3 regions of the Bradyrhizobium zhanjiangense genome follow, and region 1 is predicted to be linked to each of the others. Evidence: riboswitches for the same ligand, from Rfam matches in the RefSeq annotation. Region 1 holds a riboswitch; each other region holds the start of a gene.
The links. Region 1 has a riboswitch for cobalamin ahead of metE (5-methyltetrahydropteroyltriglutamate--homocysteine S-methyltransferase). Riboswitches for the same ligand answer to the same signal wherever they lie in the genome.

Region 1 (4,810 bases):
CCTCAGTCCGGTCCTCGATGCCTCGCGCACGGCTCCGGACTCCTGGTTGGGGGCACTCAGAAAAGGACCGGTTGGTCAGGGGGTATGCCGGGGCTGCTAACACTGCCCCATTACCCTATTAACCGGTTTCGTCGCGGCACTCGATCCGGCGTGCCGCCTCGGCGTCGGAATGCTCACGCTCTTGCGGGTGCCAGTCAGTCGCGCGATGCGCGGTTCGCGCCCCGGATCGGGCTTGAGCTCGAAGCATCTGCAGGCCCGGTCCCGTGAAGATTGGCATGGAGAGCTGGTTCTCTCGCAAATGGTGTCCTCCCACTGCGTGGGGTGCGCCGAGGTCAAGCCACTTCTCGCAAGACGGCACGCGCCGCTGAGCTCGACTCCTCGCAGAAAGAGTCGGAGGTAATCGTGCTCCCCATTTTTTTGATGGCCGGCTGAAGGCCGCGGGAAAGGCTCGCGACTGTTCAACGCGTAAACACCGGAGATTTTAGAGCTGATATGTCTTGCCGTTTCTCTGAGGCATTCGGCTTTAAGGAGCTGCGGCGCGATCTTGCTCTGCGCGATCATTTGCCGAGGCCTTTCGCTCCCCTCTACTCTTCCCGTTCCTTTGGCTCCAAGTGAGAGAACCAGGAGCCAGGAGGAAAAGCCGCGATACGCTTGGCAAAGGAGGATTGCGGCTCCCAATCTTGTCCTTCGCTCTTCTCGAAAGTGATGACCCCGTTGTATGTAAAATAACGGGGCCCTGGGATATTACAGTTCACCACAAGCAAAACGCGCCACAGATCACCTTTCTCGGTCGGCTTGTCATTCTGCTTCGGCAAGTAGTCCACTCCAACTGGATCAACGATAGTGCAGCGGCCCTGCCGCAGAAGATCGCCGAGCCGGCCTTGCGTGGTCGTCACAAAGTTGAAGTTGGCCGGGTCATGCAGAAAGCCAAGATTTGCGTCCCTTTCGCCATCCTTGACTTCACTGGCGATCAACGAGAGCGCGAAGGCGCGCCAGCCCAATTCCATCGGCTTTGCGTAGGGCGAAGCAAGTTCAATCGTCCCGTCGAGTGCGACCTTCCAGGTGATAACGTACTCTTCGTCTGATTTATCATCCCGGTGCCTGGTCCAAGAAACGAAAACATGTTCATTTTGGTCAAGTTCAGCGACGCCCCACATTCGAGGGACGAACTGTGCCACCTTCGAGGCGTTGGAGATAACTTGTTCTATTGTCTCACCGTCTTGCGCTCGCCACTGTGACTTGAATCTTTGGATAAGAGGGCTGTCGTTTTCGATAGGGGGGCTGTCGTTGGCGCGAACAGTGTTGCTCGTCGCAGCCAGCCCGGCCAGGCAGATCAGGGATCGACCGAGCCAAAGCCATAGCGCGCGTCTTCCTGACGTTTTCTTCATAACCGTCGGCCTATTCGGTCTCATCCACACGTCATTCCAGAGCGGGCAACCTTCAACCTGTTATGCGCGAGCGCAAGAAGTTAGCGGCGACGCGACGGGGCGACCACTGGTTTCCCGTGCGAGCAGGCGCTCCCCTCTATGTCACGCGCCGCTAACTTCACTGCCACCGACAGCCTCAATTTGCTGTGCTGGACATGCCCAGCAGGAGGACTGGGCATGCAGAGGACGTGCATTCTTCGTGCCAGATAATAGACGGCAATTCGCACCGGTTTTGTGTCCTCTTTGTCGACTTTCCGACTGGCGCATGTCTCGATGTTTCCGTTCAACCTCTCCAGCGCGGCTTATGCATCCCCGTCACGCACCGGATGTTCGACGGCACAGCGGAACGCCTCGGTGCCAAGTTCCTGATGAGAAGTGGCAGCCCGTTTGCCGTCATTGAACCGTGTCGTTCGGTTATCGTTGCCGGAATGTGGGCTTTCGATCTCTGCCGTGGCTTCGGGCACTTTCGGCCAAGGGGCCATGGCGCGCCCTTTCGCGACGTGCGGCGCTCCGGAAGTCGAGAACAGCCTCAGTCGGGCGCGCTTTGTACTCGATGGCGAACGACGCCAAGCCGATCTTCGCCGAGCATTTGGGGTGTGGCTAGCACCGCAAATCAAACGTGCTGCCCGGGTATGTTGCTGGCTTATCCAGATGTCTTGGGCCTATTCAACACGGATCCTGTTGGTCGAGAAGGTGGCTGGATGGCGCACGTGCTCGAAAAACCGCTGGGAAGCTGGGACGGGCGACAATGCGTTCTGCCCTCGAGGCAGCAGTCCCGACCGCGCAAGCCGCATTTGTCCGTTCCACCGATCTGGCGTGCACCCCGCGGGCAGCTGCGATGCTCATTGCGATATCGCTGATTGGAGAGCGCTTCTACATCATCTCAATGATAGAGATGCACGGTCATTCGCGTAGCAGATGTCGCAGCATCAGCTTGAGACAGAATCTGGGAGGTTGACGGAAGACTTCTCTTGCCGATAATCCAGGTCGTCGAGGTTCTCCGGTTTCCATTTGATCCGGAGCTAAGAGGGAAGCCGGTGAAAATGCCGGCGCTGCCCCCGCAACTGTGAGCGGCGAGCCGCTGTCCAACGATGTCACTGAAGCCTGCGCGGCTTCGGGAAGGCCGGACAGCAGCGATGACCCGCGAGCCAGGAGACCTGCCCCGACAAAATATTCGTCCACGGGCGGGGTGTCCCGGTGGTGCGCCAAGCAGCCGTCGCACCGCGCGACTTCCCCTGCCTGCGTCCGCCATGGCCTTTGCTCCCAACATGGGGTTAACGCTATGTCTCTTCTCTCCCTTCCTGTTGCCACGCTCGGAACGCCACGCATCGGTCCAAGGCGCGAGCTCAAACTCGCTCTAGAAAGCTACTGGGCCGGAAAAAGCAGCGAACAGCAGTTGCTCGAGGACGCAGCTGGCCTGCGTGCCGCGAACTGGGCTCGTCAGAAATCTATCGGCGTCACGGTCATTCCATCGAACGATTTCTCGCTGTATGACCAGGTGCTCGACACAAGTGTCATGGTTGGCGCCATCCCGGAGATCTACGCCTCGAAAGACGAATCCGTTTCGCTCAAGACATACTTCGCCATGGCCCGCGGTTCACAATGCGACGACCAGGAAGCGAGTTGCGGTCACGGACCGCGCGGATTTGGCGCACCCGCGCAGGAGATGACCAAGTGGTTCGACACCAACTACCACTACATGGTCCCCGAGTTTCACAGGGGACAGACTTTCAGGCTATGCTCTCGCAAGCCGATCGAGGAGTATGAGGAAGCCAAGGCCCTTGGCTTTCAGACCCGCCCTGTCCTGATCGGGCCGGTCACATTCCTAAAGCTCGGCAAGAGTCCCGATCCCACGTTCCAGCCACTCTCACTGCTGGATGAACTGATACCCGCGTATATCGAGGTTCTGCAGGAATTGGCCAAACGTGGGGCAAATTGGGTTCAGTTCGACGAGCCCTGCCTGATTCTCGATCTGGAGGAGGGGGCGCGAAAATCTTTGCGACATGCCTATGACCGGCTCGCCAAGGAGGGGCCGGCCATCAAGATCATGGTTGCCAGTTATTTCGGAGACCTCGGCGACAATCTCGACACCGCCTTGAGCCTGCCAGTTGCCGGGCTGCACCTCGATCTGGTTCGAGCGCCACAGTTGTTGCACCAGATTATCGCTGGCGGCCGAAGTGATCTCGTCATGTCGCTCGGTGTCGTCGACGGTCGGAATGTATGGCGGTCGAATTTGTCGTCGCTGCGCCAGCAGCTCGAACCCGCGATTGCGAAGCTTGGCAAGGATCGTGTACAGATTGCCCCATCCTGCTCGCTGCTTCATGTGCCGGTCGATGTTGAACTCGAGACCGGTCTCGCTTCCGACGTCAAGAGCTGGCTTGCTTTCTCGGTCCAGAAGATGCGGGAGCTTGCGATCCTAGCGCGGGCACTTGCGGGCGACCAGAATGTTGCGCTAGCTCTTGCCGAGTCGGAACGTGCCGCGACTGTCCGCCGGTCTTCGCCGAAAATCCGTGATGCCAATGTCGCTGTCCGGATGACAGCGATCGACCAGACCATGCGTCGGCGCGCGAGCCCATTTGCCCGTCGTGCCGAGATCCAAAGAAATCGTTTCGGACTACCGGCTTTTCCAACCACGACGATCGGGTCGTTTCCGCAGACCACAGAGGTCCGGAATGCCCGTGCGGCGTATGCGCGAGGCGCGATAAGCGACGAGCAATACGACAGGTTCCTCAAGGAGGAGACTGCGCGCGCCGTACGTTGGCAGGAGGACATCGGTCTTGACGTCCTCGTGCATGGCGAGTTCGAGCGCAATGACATGGTGCAGTACTTCGGCGAGCAACTCGCCGGCTTCGCATTTACCAGGAACGGATGGGTGCAGTCGTACGGCTCGCGCTGCGTCAGGCCACCGATCCTGTTTGGCGATGTAGTGCGGTCGAAGCCTATCACCGTGGACTGGTGGCGCTACGCGCAATCACTAACGAAGAAGCCGATGAAGGCGATGTTGACGGGACCGGTGACGATCTTGAACTGGTCCTTTGTTCGCGATGATATTCCCAGAAGCGAGGTCTGCCGCCAGATTGCGCTCGCGATCCGAGACGAAGTCCGCGATCTCGAGAATGCTGGTGCGACCATGATCCAGATCGACGAAGCTGCACTCCGCGAAGGATTGCCGTTGCGTCGGTCGGAGTGGGCGGCTTATCTCGACTGGGCCGTCGATTCCTTTCGCATCTGTTCATCGGGCGTCGCCGATCAAACGCAAATTCATACACATATGTGCTACTCGGAGTTCAACGACATCATCGGTGCAATCGCTGCAATGGACGCGGATGTCATCTCGATCGAGACATCACGCTCGAAAATGGAACTACTCGACGCGTTCAGGA
Region 2 (4,810 bases), 3.5 Mb from region 1:
GCAGATCGGGATCGCGCATCCCAGCGGATTTGAAGCTCACCACGCCCGCGAACAGGCGACCGTCGACCTCGGGCAGCACCACATGCATCGCGAGATCGCCGGGCGACAGACCACGGAGCGAGGTGGCCCAGTCCTCACGCCGCGCCGTCGAGAGCGCGACCTGGAACACCGGACATGATGCGGTATCGAACGGCGTCGTGCCGTCATCGCCCATTGCCGAGAACGCCGTCGCATTGACGATCGCGGCCGGAGAATCTTGCGCGAGATGCGCGCGCAGCCAATCGGCAACGCCCGCGGCCTTCAGCGAGGTGACGAAGACACCATAAGCGTCAAAGCCCTTCTCGCGCAGCGCGGCGATCAAGGCATCGACCGGGCCGGTGTCCGCAGCAGTGAGATAGGAGCGATAGAACGTCACCAGCGCGCGAGGCTTCCCCTCGCCGCCCACCGGCGCAGCAATGACGCCACGCGCGGGATCGTAGAACCCCATCTCAGGCACGGTCATCTCGCCGACAACTGGCCCGGCATAGAGGCCCGAGGCCAGCGCGAGCTGCGCGATCGCAGCTTGCGCCGCGACCGGGCCGCCGGTGTCGCAGAGCACCTTGAGCCGGCGCAGCGTCGACACCGGCAAGGTCGAATACGCGTCCAGCCGCGTATCGTCGCGGCCATCGGCCGGCAGCACGGCCAGCACGATGTTACGGTCCTTGGCAAGTTGCTGGAGCGCCGCGAGACCATACGGCCAGTAGGACTCACCGCCGATCAGCCGCACCAGGATGCCACGCACCTGCGACAGCGTGCGTTCGATATAGGTGTCGACCGAGAGCGGATGACGCAGCTCCGCAAGATTGGCGAGCCGCAGCGACGGCAAGCTGTCGCGGCCGCGCCGCCAGCCGGCCGCGAACGCGGCAAGGTCGGAATCCGAATACGAGAGCACCACGAGATCGGCCGGGTCCTGGCCGATGTCCCTTGGCGTCGCGGTCTCCTCGAGACCGCGGCTCTCGCGGAAAACGACGTGCATCAGATGCCAGATCCTGAAAGACCAAGTCCTGACCTGATCGCGGCCTCGTCGATGTCGCCATGCTCGCCGATCACGACGAGCTTCGACTGCCGTACGCCGGCAGCCCAGGGCTTGTCGAACTGGTGTCGCACGCGCTCGCCGACCGCTTGCAGCAACAGGCGCATCGGCTTGCCCGCGACCGCGATATAGCCCTTGGCACGCAGCACGTTCTGCTCGCGTGCCAGGCGCTGGATGGAGGCGACCAGCGCATCGACATTAGACACTTCCGGAAGATCGATCACGACCGAGGCAAAATCGTCGTGCTCATGCTCCTCCTCGCCGTCATGATGCGAGGGGCGCGCGGCAAGATCGTTTTCGGCGGCAGCGCCGAGACCGAGAATGACGCGCGCATCGATCGCGCCGTCGGTGACGGGCAACATCGGCACGCGGCGCGGCATCTCGGCCGTGATCGCCGCCTTGGCCGCTTCGATACCCGTGGCGCCCGCAAGATCGGCCTTGGTCAACAGCACGATGTCGGCACAGGCGATCTGGTCCTCGAACACTTCCGACAGCGGCGTCTCGTGATCGAGGTTTTCGTCGGCCGCGCGCTGCGCTTCGACCGCAGCGGGATCCGGCGCGAAGCGGCCAGCAGCGACGGCTTCGGCATCGGCCAGCGCGATCACACCGTCGACCGTGATGCGCGAGCGGATCTCCGGCCAATCGAACGCCTTCAGCAGCGGCTTTGGCAGCGCCAAGCCCGAGGTCTCGATCAGGATGTGATCGGGCCGCACTGGGCGCGCCAAGAGCTGCTCCATGGTCGGAATGAAATCGTCGGCGACGGTGCAGCAGATGCAGCCATTGGCGAGCTCGACGATGTTCTCCTCCGGGCAATTGGCGTCGGCGCACGACTTCAGGATCTCGCCATCGACACCCTCGCTGCCGAACTCGTTGACGAGCACGGCGAGCTTCTTCCCGCCCGCATTGGCAAGCAGATGCTGGATCAGTGTCGTCTTACCGGAGCCGAGGAAACCGGTGACCACCGTAACCGGGACTTTTGCGAGCGAATTCATTCGGCGGCCTCCGGCACGACGGCGATGGGGGGAATGCGCGCAAGCGATTGCTTGCGGAAGATTTCGGGACGGCTGCGCCAGGGCACGAGGCCGTCGGGCGCGGCCGCATAGGCCGCAGCGCCCGCGATCACGTCGCGCGCATTCGCATCCGACAGGCGGCCATAGACGTAGGACCAGCGGCCGGGCGCGCTGAGCGCGACTGAGCAGCCCTGGCTGCAGGCGGACAGGCATTCAACGGGAACCACGCTGACGCCATCGGGCACGCCGGCGTCCAGGATCGCGCCATGCAGCCGCTTGCCTGGCGTCGTCTCGCCCTGGCCAAGTGTCTCGCCGGCACGGCAGGTAATGCAGACGTGAAGTGTGACCGTCATCGCCTCTTCCAGAATAAACAGCGGGAGGCGAAGAGGCGCACGAACCACTTTTCAGGGGCCCGTTTCCCCGTCGCGGAACACCCCGTCCGCCGGTCCAAAATCGTCCGCGCTGGCAGGTCTCCCGGCTTGCGGAGCAGGGTCTTGCCCTTCGATCCCCGCCTTCCCGATCCCCTGGGGGATCAGTGGCTTCGGGCATCTCTCCGGTCACGGTCGCGGGGGCGGCTGCATTTTGGACCCAAATCTTGCCGATTCGGACCCTATCGCATTCCCTCTTCGCCTGTCATAGGACAGGAACCAACGCGGGCCCACCATTTGCCGCTGGCCGCCACTTGTCAAGCCGAAGGACTGGTACGATGACGCCTGAACCGGAGACCCAAACGGGCGAGGAAACCGACGCCCGGCACGCTGCGAAAATGGCGAAGAAGAAGGCCGCCCGCGACAAGATCATGGCGACCAAGAGCGGCGAAAAAGGCCTCATCATCGTCCACACCGGCGCCGGCAAGGGCAAGTCGTCCTCCGCCTTCGGCATGATCGTCCGCTGCGTCGCCCATGGCTTCCCCTGCGCGGTGGTGCAGTTCATCAAAGGCGCCTGGGACACCGGCGAGCGGCGCCTGCTCACCGGTCATTTCGGCGATCTCTGCCAGTTCCACGCCATGGGCGAAGGTTTCACCTGGGAGACGCAGGACCGCGCCCGCGACATCGCCGCCGCGCGCGCCGGCTGGGAGAAGGCCAAGGAGCTGATATCAGATTCCAATCTGCGCATGGTCGTGCTCGATGAGATCAACATCGCGCTGCGCTACGACTATCTCGATATCGCCGAGGTCGTCGAATTCCTCACCACGCAGAAGCCGCCGATGACGCATGTCGTGCTCACCGGACGCAACGCCAAGGACGAGCTGATCGAGATCGCCGACCTCGTCACCGAGATGACGCTGGTCAAGCATCCCTTCCGCTCCGGCATCAAGGCGCAGGCCGGCGTCGAATTCTGAGACGATCTCGCTATGGCGCGCGCGCTGATGATCCAAGGGGCCGGCTCGGACGTGGGCAAGTCGCTCATCGTTGCCGGCCTGGTGCGCGCCTTCACGCGCAGTGGCCTGCGCGTGCTGCCGTTCAAGCCGCAGAACATGTCGAACAATGCGGCCGTCACCGTCGATGGCGGCGAGATCGGCCGCGCCCAGGCGCTCCAAGCGCTCGCCGCCGGCGTCGAGCCGCACACCGACATGAACCCGGTGCTGCTGAAGCCGGAGACCGATGTCGGCGCGCAAGTTATCGTCCACGGCAAGCGCATCGCAACCGCCCGTGCACGTGACTATGCCGCGATGAAGCCCTCGCTGATGAGTGCCGTGCTGGAGAGCTTTGAGCGGCTGAAGGCACGCTCTGATCTGGTGCTGGTGGAAGGCGCCGGCAGCCCGGCCGAGGTGAACCTGCGCAAGGCCGACATCGCCAATATGGGCTTTGCGCGCAAGGCCGACGTGCCGGTGGTGCTGGTCGGCGACATCGACCGCGGCGGCGTCATCGCGCAGCTCGTCGGCATCAAGACGGTGATCGACCCCGATGATGCCGCGATGATCCAGGGTTTTGTCATCAACAAATTCCGCGGCGATCCCACGCTGTTCGATGACGGCTACAAGCTGATCGAAGCGAGGACTGCGTGGCGCGGTCTCGGCGTGCTGCCCTGGTTCGCACGCGCCGGCGAGCTGCCGGCAGAGGATGCGCTGGGCCTGCGCGATGCGCGAAAGCCGGGCCAATGCAAGATCGCCTGTCTCGCGTTATCGCGGATCGCCAATTTCGACGATCTCGATCCGCTCAAGCTCGAACCGGGCGTCGATCTCGTCATGGTGCGTCCGGGCGAAGCGATTCCTGGCGATGTCAGGCTCGTCATCATCCCCGGCTCAAAATCCACCCGCGGCGATCTCGCCTTTTTGCGGGCGCAGGGCTGGGACATCGATCTGCTCGCACATCACCGCCGCGGCGGCCATGTGCTCGGTCTCTGCGGCGGCTATCAGATGCTCGGACATAGAGTCGCTGATCCCGATGGCATCGAGGGCCCTGCGGGCGACACGCCGGGTCTCGGGCTGCTGGATGTAGAAACAGTGATGAGCCCGCAGAAGACGCTGACGCGTGTCGCGGCCGTGCATGCCGCCACCGACAAGCCGATCGAGGCCTACGAGATCCACATCGGCCGCACCGATGGGCCCGACCGCGCGCGGCCATTTGCGAAACTGAACGGCGAGCCGGAAGGCGCGATCTCGCGCGAAGGCCGCGTGCAGGGCAGCTATTTGCACGGCCTGTTCACGTCGGATGATTTCCGCAAGGCGTTCTTGGCAAAACTCGATATTCCCGCGGGCGACGAGCCCTATCACGCCAGGGTCGAG
Region 3 (4,810 bases), 3.5 Mb from region 1:
CTCCAGGGCGTCTTCTTCGTGCCGACCGACCTGCCGCAATATGGCATGAACGTCACCACGCTCCTGGTGCCGCTGTTCGCGATCCAGGCGTTGGCGACGCGGATCATTCCGCGCAACACGGCTTACGTCGATCTGCAATACCGCCAGGCGCTGGCGCTCTCGACCGCCTATCAGTCCGGCATCGTCGCCTGGGTGGCGTTCTGGGCCCTCTATGGCTCCGGCTTCGGCGCGACCAACCTCGCCAACATCGCGACGTTTGCGGCATCCTATGCGCTGGTCATCGTGATCGAGCCGCTCGCCGATCTCGCCGTGCTGGCGCTGGCGAAGTCGCTGCGTGGCGTCACCGCGCCCGGCCTCGTCACGCCGCGCCTGCATAACGCCGCTTAAGAGACAAGCGAACGGGCGGCCGGCGCGGTCGCCCTTCGCGCTCGTGATGCTCACGCTCTCCCTGATAGGCATCGGTTGCGGCGATCCCGGGCAGCTCACGCGCGCCGCGATCCAAGCCATCAACGCCGCCGATCTCGTCCTGATCCCGCGCAAGGGGTCGGCGAAATCCGATCTTGCGGATCTGCGGCGGACGATCTGCGCGGACGTGCTCACCAGCGCGAGCACGCGCATCGCCGAGTTCGACTTGCCAGTGCGTGACGCGACTGAGGCGGACTACCGCAAGGGCGTGGACGATTGGCACGATGCGGTTGCCGCGACCTGGTCGCAAACGATCGCAAATCATCTCGCCGGCGAGGGCAAGGTTGCGCTGCTGATCTGGGGCGATCCTTCGCTCTACGACTCCTCGCTACGCATCGCGCGGCGGCTCGATCCCTTGCCTGATATCGAGGTCGTGCCCGGCATCACCTCAATCCAGGCGCTGTGCGCCGTGCATGCGCTGCCGCTCAACGACATCGGCGAGCCGTTCCTAGTCACGACGGGGCGGCGCTTGCGCGAAGGCGGCTGGCCGCAGAGCGTCGATACCGTGGTGGTGATGCTCGACGGCGGCACGGCGTTCCAGTCGCTCGATCCGGCTGGGCTTCAGATCTGGTGGGGCGCCTATCTTGGCATGCCCGATCAGATCGTCATGTCCGGCGCGCTGGCCGAAGTGGGCTCGCGTATTGTCGCAATGCGGCAGGAAGCGCGCGAGCGGCATGGCTGGATCATGGACAGCTACATTCTCAAGCGCACGCGTTAAGCGAGGCAGCATGCTCCCCGAATGGATCTACCAACAGTGTCCCGAGATCTCCGCGCATCATCGCGAGGCAGCCATCGCGCGTCAGGCGCAACTGACAAAGCCGACCGGCGCGCTTGGCCGGCTCGAGCAACTCGCGATCGAGCTTGCGGGCCTGCAAGCGACGGAATCTCCTCGCGCCGCGCGCGTGCCGATCATCGTCTTCGCCGGTGATCACGGCATCGTCGCGCAGGGCGTGTCGGCCTATCCGCAAGCGGTCACCATCGCGATGATGGCGAATTTTGCCTCTGGCGGCGCCGCGATCTCGGTGCTGGCGCGTGAGCTTGGCTCCAGCCTGGAGGTGGTCGACGCCGGCACGCTGGCGCAGGAGGAGATGGCGGGCATCGTCACCGACAAGCCGCGCTCTGGCACGCGCGACTTCAGCGTGGAAGCTGCCCTCGAACCTGCGGAACTGGCATTCGCGTTTGAGGCCGGTCAGCGCGCGGTTGCGCGCGCAGCAGCCAATCAGCCCGATCTGCTGATTTTCGGCGAGATGGGCATCGGCAATACCACGACCTCGGCAGCGATCGCGGCGAGCCTGCTCGGCATCAGTGCCGAGGAGATCGCCGGCAGCGGCACCGGCATCGATGCGGCCGGCCGTGCGCACAAAGCGCGGGTGATCGATGCCGCGATTGCGCGCCATGGCATTGCAGGGGCTTCGCCCGAAAACATCCTATGCGCGGTCGGCGGCCTCGAGATCGCGGCGATCTCAGGCGCGATCATTGCAGCTGCGCAGCGCCGCATCCCTGTATTGATCGACGGCTTCATCGTGTCGGTGGCGGCGCTGGCGGCGGTGCGGATCAACCCGTCCTGCCGGCCGTTCCTGCTGCCGTCGCATCAATCGGCAGAGCAGGGGCATCGGCTGGTGCTGCGTGCGCTGAACGTGCAGCCGCTGATCAGCCTCGATCTCCGGCTCGGCGAAGGCTCCGGCGCCGCGATCGCGCTGCCGCTGGTGCGGTCGGCTTGCGCGCTCCACAACGGCATGGCGACATTTGCGCAGGCCAATGTGCCGGACCGTCCGGCCTGATCCGGCTCAGGCCATCCGCTGATTGACGGAAACGACGCGCCACCCGGTCGCGAGCCGGTCGATCCGGGTGAGCGACAGCGGATCGATCACGAAGCGCAAGGCGGCGTGCGGTGTCAGATCCAGCGCGATGCAGAGCGCAGCGCGGATCGTGCCGGAATGCACGACGAGCGCTGCGGAGCCCGCGCCGATCCGCGAGAGCCCAAGCCGGACGCGCGTGACCTGATCCTCAAAGCTCTCGCCGCCCGGCGGACGTCCGCGCGCCGGATCGCTCCAGAATTGCGCATAGGCCTCGTCGCCAGCCGCGTCGATCTCGTCATGCCGACGGCCGGTCCATGCGCCAAAATCCTGTTCACTGAATTCGGGCATCAACTCGGGCGCGAGTCCCAGCGCCTGCGCGGTCTCGACCGTGCGTCGCGACGGGCTGGCATAGCTCGCGGCGCTTCGCGGCAGGCACTGCCGCAGTACCTGCAATTGCGCGCGATCGCCGAGATTGGCCGGCGCGTCAGCCGGATGGATCGTCCCCGCGACGCCGTCGACCGGTGCATGCCGTATCAGCCAGAGGAAGGTCTCGCCTTCCATGCTCATCTCCGAGGAAGTTGGTTGCTGTGGCAATAACGCCGCAGCTTGCACATTGACTCTGTCTTGATCGTAATCCTAGATGGCTTCGACGGTTTCCCCGAGAGGGGATGAAAAGGGAATGCGGTGCGGGGAAATTGTCCCCAATGCCGCGGCTGCCCCCGCAACTGTAAGCGGTGAATCCTTCGTCAGAAGCCACTGGGTCCTCGGTCCCGGGAAGGCGACGAAGCGGTCACGACCCGCGAGCCAGGAGACCTGCCGTCAGCCGTGGTCACACGCGAAGATGTCGGTCGGGGAGTACAGACATTCGGCTTCATCGGACGGCTGATTAGCCAGGGTGAGACCTCGTTCGCTGTGACGTGCCACTGACGTCATACCGAGGTTTCGAACCGTGTCTTTCATCCATATTGTCCGACCGCGCCGCTTCCTGCTTGCCTCCGCGGCGCTCACATCCTTTGCCGTTTTTGATCTGCCCGTGGCGCTGGCGCAGCAGGCCCGCGAACCCCTGCCGCCGGTCGAGGTGTCGCCGGCGCAATCCCGCAAGCAGGCCAAGCCGGCGGGCCGGGAGGCGCAGAGCGCCCGCCGTGCAGCTGCACGCAGACCGGCGGCCGCATCCGCAGCGCCCAAGCCTGTCGTGCCGGCCGCCGCGGCAGCAGCGCCGCTCAACAGCAATGCGGTCGCCGAAAGCGCTTCGCGGCTCGGCCTCACCGTGCGCGAGACGCCGGCGACCGTTGAGGTGATCTCGGCCGAGACGATGCGCGAGCAGGGCTATCGCACTGTCTCCGAGGTGGCGCAGGGCGCAGTCGGTGTCACCTCCGGCGACAATCCGGCTGAACCTTCGGCCTTCTCGATGCGCGGCTTCACCAACAGCCAAATCAACACGCTCTACAACGGCATTAAGATCGGTCCGCAGAACATGACCTCGCGGATCGCAGATACCGCCAATCTGGAGGCGGTGGAATTCCTGAAAGGTCCGGCCTCGCTGATCTCGGGCGAGGGCGCCGCCGGCGGTGCCATCAACTTCGTCACCAAGCAGCCGCATACCGGACCGATCCGGAATGAAGCTGACTTCTCCTGGGATTCCCTGAACTCGTTCCGCGCCCATTACGGTTCCGGCGGCAGCACCAACGTGCAGGGGCTGGACTATCGCTTTGACATCAGCCGTTCCACGCTCAACGGCTTTGCCGACGATACCAATGTCAAGACGTTCGACACGTCCGGCCAGCTCAATTACCGCATCTCCGACAGTCTCAAGATCTGGGGCGCGATCGAGTACCGGGAGGATCGTTCCAAAGCCTATTGGGGCGCGCCGCTGGTGCCGATCGCCTTCAGCGGCTCGCACGCGACGAGCGGCATCGTCTCCGGCAATTACGTCTCGAACTACAACGGAACCAATCTCGGTGCCGTCACCATCGATGATCGTACCTTCAACACCAACTACAACGTCCTCGACAACCGCAACGTCGCGCAAGAGGTGTGGCTGCGCGGCGGTTTCGAGCTGAAGCTGGCGCCCGATCTGACGCTGAAAAGCCAAGCCTATGGCTTCGGCGCAGAGCGCACCTGGTTCAACAACGAGATCGAGGCGTTCAATTCCACGACGAACATGGTCGATCGTGAACGCTTCTATGTCGCGCACAGCCAGCGGCTGGTGGGCAATGTCACCGACCTGCTCTGGGATGCGAACATCGCTGGCTTCGACAACCGGCTGGTCACGACTCTCTCGTCAAGCTATCTCGATTTCGTCAGGCCGGGCGCGGCGAACTTCCCTGGCGATTCCGTTTCGCTCGTCGATCCCAACCGCGGCTTTTACGGCCCGCTCACGATCCAGCAGCAAACCGCGCGCATCGACAACGAGGCGCTGTCGTTCGAGGACCGGCTGAAGCTGACACGTACCTTCGCTCTGATCGGCGGCCTGCGCGTCGAGCATATCGGGCTCGACCGTAACTCGACCGATAAGAACGGCCTGGAGAAGGCTGGCTTCCCGTTCA

Region 2: it holds a riboswitch for cobalamin, as region 1 does, so the genes downstream of both, XH85_RS30605 (DUF1636 family protein) here and metE (5-methyltetrahydropteroyltriglutamate--homocysteine S-methyltransferase) in region 1, are expected to answer to the same signal.
Region 3: it holds a riboswitch for cobalamin, as region 1 does, so the genes downstream of both, XH85_RS45435 (TonB-dependent receptor) here and metE (5-methyltetrahydropteroyltriglutamate--homocysteine S-methyltransferase) in region 1, are expected to answer to the same signal.

The regions. Positions count from the first base shown of each region.
Region 1 is NZ_CP022221.1:2,881,956-2,886,765, forward strand. Features, by position in the region: gene XH85_RS13390 (nodulate formation efficiency C protein) at 585-1,388, opposite strand; cobalamin riboswitch at 2,404-2,606, shown strand; gene metE (5-methyltetrahydropteroyltriglutamate--homocysteine S-methyltransferase) at 2,710-4,810, shown strand, end outside.
Region 2 is NZ_CP022221.1:6,355,884-6,360,693, forward strand. Features, by position in the region: gene cobN (cobaltochelatase subunit CobN) at 1-1,015, opposite strand, end outside; gene cobW (cobalamin biosynthesis protein CobW) at 1,015-2,064, opposite strand; gene XH85_RS30605 (DUF1636 family protein) at 2,061-2,435, opposite strand; cobalamin riboswitch at 2,530-2,749, opposite strand; gene cobO (cob(I)yrinic acid a,c-diamide adenosyltransferase) at 2,789-3,424, shown strand; gene XH85_RS30615 (cobyric acid synthase) at 3,437-4,810, shown strand, end outside.
Region 3 is NZ_CP022221.1:6,339,909-6,344,718, reverse strand. Features, by position in the region: gene XH85_RS30540 (energy-coupling factor ABC transporter permease) at 1-387, shown strand, start outside; gene cobF (precorrin-6A synthase (deacetylating)) at 434-1,183, shown strand; gene cobT (nicotinate-nucleotide--dimethylbenzimidazole phosphoribosyltransferase) at 1,194-2,246, shown strand; gene XH85_RS30525 (histidine phosphatase family protein) at 2,253-2,825, opposite strand; cobalamin riboswitch at 2,898-3,099, shown strand; gene XH85_RS45435 (TonB-dependent receptor) at 3,214-4,810, shown strand, end outside.